4 regions of the Pueribacillus theae genome follow, and region 3 is predicted to be linked to each of the others. Evidence: riboswitches for the same ligand, from Rfam matches in the RefSeq annotation. Region 3 holds a riboswitch; each other region holds the start of a gene.

Region 1 (2,203 bases), on a different contig from region 3:
AAGAAAATATTAAAGAATTTCTTGAACAATATCGAGCGCTAGGGCCGCTTCCAGGTATTTTTCTGCCTTTTTTGGAAGCTTTCATGCCATTTTTGCCGTTATTTATTTTTGTTGCAGGCAATGCTTTCGTTTACGGCCTTTGGCTTGGTTTTCTTTATTCTTGGGTAGGTACAAGCATTGGAACTGTTCTCGTTTTTTTTGTTATTCGAAGGTTTGCGAGGCATCGAATTCTTCGATTCATTTCGAAATTGAAAAAAGTCCAGCAAACAATGCATTGGTTTGAGCGAAGAGGCTTTGGTGTCGTGTTTTTGATTTTTTGTTTTCCTTTTACCCCCTCATCGTTAGTTACTGTTGTTGTGGGGCTTTCCCAAATGAATGCGATCAGTTTTATGCTTGCAGCTTTTTTAGGGAAAATGGTGATGATCTTTATCGTTTCTTTTATTGGCCACGATTTTTTTGATTTGCTTAAAGATCCCGTTCAGCTTATCCTTGTTTCTGCTCTTACATTTATTTTATGGCTGGGCGGAAAGTATTTGGAAATGAAGTTGAAACAGAAAACAATTCAGAAGAACAAAAAAGAAATAGAATAGCGGCAAACTAAAGGACGGTTAGATCGATCAAAGCCAATTAACGAAGTAACCCCTTTATGCAATCGACGCATAAAGGGGTTATGATTTTGTTATTTTAGAGTGGATTGCTTGCTTTGTTTTTTTGATAGCCAAGTTTCTTTCGTGTAAGCCATTTCCCAAAATGCAAGTTCATATTCTTTGGCGATGACAAACTGTTCTTTGATCTTTTCCTTTTCTTTTCCGCTTGCATCCTGTGCAAGTTGGTCCATCAGATCGATTTGCTCTTCGGTCGATGTTTGGAACCAGTCGCTTGCATAAGTATGGAGCCAATTTTGGTAAATTTGTTCGTTCGGTTTCGCGTTCATGTTCTTTTTGCCAATATCAGCATATAACCAATAGCATGGAAGCATCGCAGCGACCGTTTGTGCCAAACTGCCGGAGAGAGCCGCACGGTACAGATGTGATGTGTAAGCATAAGCGGTAGGGGCGGGTTTAAAATTCTTCATCTCTTCGTCAGTAATGTTTAACAGATTCGCATGTTCCTGATGGACGGTTAGTTCCGCTTGGGCGGTAAGCTTCGCTTTTTCAGCCAGCATGGCGGAAACTTGGAAGTCATCTGCTTGTGCGGCAGCCATGGCATGGACCTTTCCAAAATGCTTCAAGTAGTAAATGTCTTGGAGAATATAATATTTAAACGTTTCCAACGGCAAGTCACCGTTCACAATCCCTAAGACGAACGGGTGATTCAAACTTTGCTCCCAACTATCCTTTGTCGCTTGTCGCAGTTCCTCTGTAAAACGCATATAAAAATCCTCCTTTTTTGTTTCACCTGAAAAGGAGGAATAGATGACTGATCACACCATTCTTGTACCGTTAAAGGTTGTTCAAAAAGTCCGGGAACGATAGGCTGCGAATCTCTTCGTCAGCTTGCTCTTCCGCTCCTCACGTATCCTACAAACATACGCTGCGGTGCTCAGAGCTACGCTTCCTCGACCTTCTTGCCTCTCGTTGTCCTCCTTTTTGAACACGCACTTATTGGCAAACAGTACAAATCGAACGTCCACTTTCCTCCGCTGGTTTTAACCAGTTCAGGTTCTAAGGGTCTTAAAGTCCACTTTAATCTCAGCCTTTTAAAAAGGCACCCCTAGCGGAAACAAATGATTTAATTTTCTATCAGTTTATCATACTGTGGCTAATTGTCAAATTGTTCTTTGGAAAAAATGTCAGCGAATTCGTTAGACATTAAAAGAATTTCTTTTTTCCTTGTTCTTCTTTTAAAATTTCAACAGCTTCGCGAAAACGTTGGGAATGGACGATTTCGCGCTCACGCAGAAAAGCTAAACCGTCATTAAGATCCGGATCATCTGACATGTCAATAAGCCATTGGTAGGTTGCACGGGCTTTTTCTTCTGCGGCAATATCTTCATATAAATCTGTGATTGGGTCACCTTTTGCTTGAATATATGCCGCTGTCCACGGTACTCCAGCAGCGTTATGGTAGAATAGGTCTTTGCCATGGTCGGCGAAATGGTCACCAAGACCTGCTTCTTTCAATTGTTCGGGTGTTGCATCTTTCGTTAATTTATAAACCATTGTGGCAATCATCTCAAGGTGGGCAAATTCCTCTGTACCAA
Region 2 (2,203 bases), on a different contig from region 3:
TTCTTTAGAAATGTTTTCAGGATAATGCTTTAGCCATCGTTTCTCTGTTGCTACCATTTTACCAACACCTTTCAAAACATTTAAATAGTTTGAATATATTACTATATTACCATTAATTTAATAAATGCAACACTTGTTTTCTCCCTTCATACATAAAATCCCTTGCCAGATCATGATCAGCAAGGGATTGAAACAATCTTATTCAGTTGTAAGCACTTCTTTATTTTGAATCAACCGAGGTGAAGCGATAAATAGACCGCTCATTATAATGGCGCATAAAATAAATGTAAGCACCATGGTTGATCCGTTAATGATAAAAGAGTACCATACGGGCGACATTCCTTCTGGTGCATAAGAACCCCAGAAATAATACCCAGCAATAAAATGAAAGAAATAGCGTGCTACACTCGCTGAAAAAATCGCGAGAATGACTGTAAACAATGCTTGCTTCTTTTGTTGCCTTGAAATCTGTTTCTGGATGTTTCCTACAAAAAACCCTGCAACGCCTACAGCAGCGAACGCCATAAAATACTCAACCAACGCTTGGACTGGATGAAGAATCGAAGCATCCCCCAAAATAACTTGCAGAAACCCCCATAAAAAACCGGAGAAAACACCGGCACGCCATCCCCATCGAAAGGAAACAATAAACACAGGCACCATGGCGAATGATACAGAAATGCCTGGAGCAATCTTTATCGAGGGCAAAAAATCCAACACCATCGCTGCAGCCGCCAAAATCGCCGCTTCAATCAAAACTTGCAACTTCATTTTCCCCATAAAAAAAGCCTCCTATGTGTTAGTAAACGAATCCCATAGGAAGCCAAAGAAACCGGACAAATCTCATGTTTCTTCAAAGCTCATCACATCCCTACGCTAGTACTAACTAACAGGTTCAAAGGGTCAGAACAAATTGTTCAATCTCAGCCCAATGGCTCCCCTTGTGATACGTTTTTAGTTATCTATTATTATAGTATAAATTACTTGTTTCCTCAATCAACTTTGATTACAGCTTTACCTTTTCTTTGTCCGTTTGCATGTTTTTCATGCGATTCACAGCAGCGAGATAAGCCTTCGCGCTTGCTTCAAGCACGTCAACACTAATGCTGCGTCCACGGCTGATTGTATCGCCCGTTTTAATTTCGACAAAGACTTCCCCCTGTGCGTCTTGTCCTTGAGTTACTGACACAATTTTATAATCCAATAGTTCGATCTCTTCATTAACGATTCGATCAATCGCATTAAAGATGGCATTCACAGAACCATTACCGGTCGCTTTTTCTTCGTAAACATTTTCATCATGAGTCAAAAGTTCAACCGTTGCTGTTGGTTCATTTAACGTGTCATATGAAATCGCCATATTTCTAAGTTTGTAATATTCGACTTCGTTTTTCGTCTGATCATCCACTAACGCGATAATGTCATCATCCAAAATTTCCTTTTTGCGATCGGCCAAATCTTTATATTTCTTAAAGATAGCTCTCAATTCGTCTTCATTCACTTGATAGCCAAGCTCAATTAATTTTTCTTTTAACGCATGGCGACCGGAAAGCTTGCCAAGAATGAGCGGTGTTTCTTCTAATCCGATCGTTTCCGGCTTCATGATTTCATATGTCGTTTTATCTTTAAGTACGCCGTCCTGGTGGATGCCTGAAGCATGGGCGAACGCATTCGCACCAATAACTGCTTTATTTGCAGGGATCGGCATGCCGGTTACACGGCTAACCAATTTACTAGTTTTTGCGATTTCTTTTAAATTCATTGAGGTTCTTTTTTGGAAATAATCGTACCGGGTTTCAAGGGCTAATGCGATTTCTTCCAATGCGACGTTCCCAGCACGTTCTCCGATGCCGTTAATGCAGCCTTCAACTTGCGTCACGCCGGCTTCAATGGCTGCCAAAGAGTTGATTGTGGCCATACCAAGATCATCATGGCAGTGGCAGCTTAAAATCACATTTTCAACTCCCTTTACACGCTCTTGGATGATTTTAAATCGCTCGGCATATTCCCATGGCGTAATATAGCCTGTTGTATCCGGGAAATTTAAGACGGTTGCTCCAACTTCAATGACTTTTTCAGCAACTTTACAAATAAAATCCAAATCAGAACGTGTAGAGTCTTCACAAGAAAACTCAACATGTTTAAAGAATTGGCTTGCATAGCGGACCGCTTCAACGGATTGTTCAAGTACTTCTTCCTCTGT
Region 3 (2,203 bases):
TTTTGTTTGAACGCCTGCTTGTCGTTCTCTGCCGAACTTTTTCCCATCATCATGACAACAGCCAATATAAGGAGTCCGCCCATTAATGACACATTTCCGATCATAATTCCCATAATTAATACGGAAACAAAAACTGCCGTCAATGGTTCGATAACCGTCAACAAGCCCGCCTCGGCAGATGTAATGAAGCTCAAACTCGCCAAATATAAGTAAAACGAAACAAACGTCATCACGACAACAAGGATGACAAGCACCCATTCAGAAATAGAAAAAGAAACCCCCGTTTTCAAAGGATTTGTTTTTAAACTTAAAGCAACGCTTCCAATAAGCATTGACCACATTGTAATCACAGTGGAGCTATACCTTTGAATAAGTTTCATCGGCTGCAATGTATAATAACAAAGAGCAAAAGCTGAAACAACACCCCAAAAAAGAGCCATACCTGAAATGGAAAGCTTGGTTATATCCCCATTTGTCACTAATAAAAATAGTCCAATAAAAGTTAGAACGAGCGCAAGCAATTCTTTTTTAACAGGATATCTTTTTGCTTTGAAACATGCAAAAATAAGAAGAAGCGACGGGGCTAAATATTGTAAAATTGCTGCCGTTGCTGCATTGCTATGTTTGATCGCGGCAAAAAAAGAATACTGTAAACCTAATAATCCAAATACCGCAAAAGCAAGAAGTGTGAAAGAGTCCCTCTTATTTCTCCAAATCGTAAAGATCGACTTCCGCTGTTTCGTCATATACAAAAATAACAATAGGATTACCCCAGAAAAAAAGAGCCTGGTGATGATAATCCAGTCAAGCGTCATGTCAGTTGTTCGGAATAAATAATCCACAACATTCCCCTGAATTCCCCACAAGGCTGCTGCACTTACCGCCATTGCTATTCCTTTTAAACGAAGTTGGTTCGTTCTGTTCATAGCTTATCGATCTCCAAAAGCCCCTTGAAGGGTGTAGTTGTATCCATCTATTCCAATCATACATGTTACTAAAGAAAACTTAAACTACATGTTGAAGTACCTCTATTAAGAAAAACGCTGATGCATCCTCTTTTGAAATTAGAAGTGGGAAGTTGGGCTCATTGTAATTTACATTTCTCCCAGTTTTATTTGTCGTTCTATCGTTTCTGGGGTATGATGATATAACAAACATTTACACTAGGGGTGCTAGTAAGCTGAGAGAAGGATTGGAATCCTTTAACCCTTTGAACCTGACCTGGCCAATACCAGCGTAGGGAAGTGAAGGCATTGTTTCTACGAATTTATTTCGTCTACAACAACGGATTCCTCTCTACGAGCGAATCCGTTTTATTATTTTTCGAGGGGGAATACTTAATGGAAAAATTGACAGTGGGACTGGAATGGTTTATAAATCCCGACCATCTTCCGATGATGATCGGATTGGAAAAAGGTTGGTTTCAAGACGCAGGGCTAAAGATTGAAATGGTAGAGCCTGAAGAGCATTTTGATGCGATCGATGAGATGAAGGCAGGTAAAATGGATATCGCGATTACAGAGCCTCTTCATCTCGTAGAGGATCGTGCAGCCGGTGAAGATGTAGTTGGATTTGCAAGATTTCTACATACAAATGGTGGTGTCATGTATATAAAAGGAAAAGAAATTAACCGGCCAAAGGATCTCATTGGCAAACGAATTCAATATCCTGGCGCGCCGGGCCTCGGCGGGCTTGCCATCGTAAAGACAATGGTAGAATCTGACGGAGGCTCTTGCAGCATTGAAGATTTTATCCCTGTTAACAACGGCTTTTACCATACAGAAGCGTTAGAAAAAGATTTGGCGGACGCAGCTACGCTTATTTTTAAAAATTTTGAAGTTACTGAAGCAAAATTAAAAGGCCTTAATGTTGATTATTTTGCATTAAAGGATTGGGGGATACCGGACTTTTGCCAGCTTATTTTTATTACTTCTTCAGAAATTTTAAATAGTAAAAAAGAAACACTTAAAAAATTTGTAAAAATCATCCGAAAAGCCATCGACTTTATTTATGAAAACGAAGAAGAAGCAAAAAGGATATACTTTGACTACACAAAAACAGAATCAAATGATGAGTTGGCAATTGAAACAGCTAATGCGACGATCCCTTGTTTCACTTATGACTTTTCCATGTCTTCCGATTATTACGGCCAATTGCAAAACTGGTTAAAGAAAACAGGCAAAATTAACGAAGCGATTGATCC
Region 4 (2,203 bases), on a different contig from region 3:
ACGACGTCTATTTTGATGACTTTTTTGAACGATTATTTATTGGCATTGACGAATCAGACATGCATTCGCAATGTGCCTTCACTTTCGTTGTATGAAAAAACTTTTCTATCGATCGTGCCGATGGTGAACCCGGATGGCGTAAATCTTGTTTTATATGGCCCTCCCGATGAGGAACCTTACAAAAGCAATGTTTTGAAATTAAATAATGGAAGCAAGGAGTTCTCAGGGTGGAAGGCAAATATCAGGGGGATAGATTTAAATAACCAATTTCCAGCAAGGTGGAGTATTGAGAAAGAAAGAAAACCGAAGGAACCGGGTCCAAGAGATTATCCCGGACAAAAGCCGTTAAGTGAACCTGAATCAATTGCAATCGCTAACTTGACGAAAAGGCGCAACTTTGATCGTGTTTTGGCATTCCATTCTCAAGGAAAAGAAATTTATTGGGGATTTGAAGGATTTGAACCACCAATCGCTGAAACAATCGTTTCAGAATTCGCGAGAGCAAGTGGATATAAACCTGTACGTTATCTTGACAGTTACGCAGGATATAAGGATTGGTTTATCCAAGAATGGAAGAGGTCAGGGTTTACAATTGAGGTCGGGATGGGTGTGAATCCCTTGCCATTGTTACAATTTGATGAAATATACTATGATAATTTAGGCATTTTACTTGCTAGCCTGTATATGTAAAGATTGTTTTTTCAGAAGTTATTTGACATAATAAGGTTAATTTCATATTTTCAAAGACTAGGGGTGCGGAGAGCTGAGAAAAAGGAGGTCATCCTTTTACCCTCATAACCTGATCTGGATGGTGCCAGCGGAGGGAAGTCGAGATGTTTATAACTCGTTGTTTATCACCATAATCCGCTCTCCATGATTATGGTTTTTATTTTTATGGATGAATGGAGGTATAAATTTGAAAAGATTCAGATTATATGTCATTACCGGAGAAGAATTCCATCCATCACGGACGCTTAAAGAAGTGATGCGTGAAGCAATGGAAGGGGGAGCCGACTTCATTCAACTAAGAGATAAAAAAAGTACAAAAAAACAAGTATTGGAAAAAGCTAAAATGCTGCGGGAGCTAACGAATGAATTTGATGTTCCTTTCATTGTAAATGATCATATTGATGTTGCATTAGCTGTTGGTGCTGACGGTATTCATCTAGGACAAGACGATCTGCCGTTAGTGGAAGCCCGTAAACTTGTAGGAGATAAAATCATAGGAATCTCTACGCATTCGATTGAGCAAGCACGGGAAGCAGAAAGAAACGGTGCCGATTATATCGGGGTTGGTCCCATTTTTCCAACGAAAAGTAAAGAAGATGTCGTTGAACCTGTTACAGTAAGTTACTTAAGGGAAGTAGCAAACGAAATTAAAATCCCATTTGTCCCTATTGGCGGCATCAAACTGCATAATGTTGATGAGGTGCTGAATGCCGGTGGCAAAAGTGTATGCGTCATTAGTGAAGTAGTCGGAAGCAGCGATGTAAAAGGTACGTGTGAAGCGTTTATACGAAAAATTAAGGAGTGTGAAACATAATGGCGGTGCTAAGAATTAATGGGGAAGAAGAGCATTTCGATCATGTGAAAACTCTTTTAGATGTCGTAGCGCACTATAAGCTTGAAAATAATCTTGTCGTTGCTGAAGTTGATGGAAAGGTGATTGATCGAGAAAGATGGAGCGAGACGGGCATTGAAGATGGAATGTCAATTGAACTAGTACATTTTGTTGGAGGAGGGTAAACGAGTTGAATGATTCATTCAAAATTGCTGGCGAGGAATTATCATCAAGGCTCTTTTTAGGGACTGGGCGTTTTGCAAATCCGTATATTCAAAATGAAGCTATTGCTGCCTCGGGTACAGAAGTTTTAACATTTGCGATCCGAAGAGTCAATCTTGAGCATCCTGAGGAAGATGCAATATTACAGCATTTGGAAGGGAAAACTTTTCGATACTTGCCTAACACGTCAGGGGCAAGCAACGCAGAAGAAGCCATTAGAATTGCAAGGCTTGTTCGTGCCACAGGATTAAGCAATTGGATTAAAGTTGAAATCTGTGCAAACGAGAGAACGCTTTTGCCTGATCCTGTAGAAACGTTAAAAGCGACGGAACAATTGGTTAAAGAGGGTTTCGTCGTATTGCCGTACACATCAGATGATCCTATTTTGTGCAAACGGTTGGAAGAGGCTGGAGCAGCGGC

The links. A riboswitch is a leader RNA that binds a small molecule or an ion and turns the genes downstream of it on or off. The one in region 3 is predicted to bind thiamine pyrophosphate.
Region 1: it holds a riboswitch for thiamine pyrophosphate, as region 3 does, so the genes downstream of both, tenA (thiaminase II) here and DCC39_RS14920 (ABC transporter substrate-binding protein) in region 3, are expected to answer to the same signal.
Region 2: it holds a riboswitch for thiamine pyrophosphate, as region 3 does, so the genes downstream of both, thiT (energy-coupled thiamine transporter ThiT) here and DCC39_RS14920 (ABC transporter substrate-binding protein) in region 3, are expected to answer to the same signal.
Region 4: it holds a riboswitch for thiamine pyrophosphate, as region 3 does, so the genes downstream of both, thiE (thiamine phosphate synthase) here and DCC39_RS14920 (ABC transporter substrate-binding protein) in region 3, are expected to answer to the same signal.

What each region holds. Positions count from the first base shown of each region.
Region 1 covers NZ_QCZG01000005.1:79,799-82,001, forward strand. Annotated here, with positions in the region: gene DCC39_RS04090 (TVP38/TMEM64 family protein) at 1-590, shown strand, start outside; gene tenA (thiaminase II) at 680-1,372, opposite strand; TPP riboswitch at 1,618-1,725, opposite strand; gene DCC39_RS04100 (manganese catalase family protein) at 1,812-2,203, opposite strand, start outside.
Region 2 covers NZ_QCZG01000014.1:64,067-66,269, reverse strand. Annotated here, with positions in the region: gene DCC39_RS08560 (long-chain-fatty-acid--CoA ligase) at 1-57, opposite strand, end outside; gene thiT (energy-coupled thiamine transporter ThiT) at 199-780, opposite strand; TPP riboswitch at 852-952, opposite strand; gene DCC39_RS08550 (2-isopropylmalate synthase) at 1,007-2,203, opposite strand, start outside.
Region 3 covers NZ_QCZG01000037.1:31,407-33,609, reverse strand. Annotated here, with positions in the region: gene DCC39_RS14925 (DMT family transporter) at 1-926, opposite strand, end outside; TPP riboswitch at 1,156-1,260, shown strand; gene DCC39_RS14920 (ABC transporter substrate-binding protein) at 1,341-2,203, shown strand, end outside.
Region 4 covers NZ_QCZG01000001.1:8,667-10,869, forward strand. Annotated here, with positions in the region: gene DCC39_RS00065 (M14 family metallopeptidase) at 1-690, shown strand, start outside; TPP riboswitch at 740-843, shown strand; gene thiE (thiamine phosphate synthase) at 917-1,543, shown strand; gene thiS (sulfur carrier protein ThiS) at 1,543-1,746, shown strand; gene DCC39_RS00080 (thiazole synthase) at 1,752-2,203, shown strand, end outside.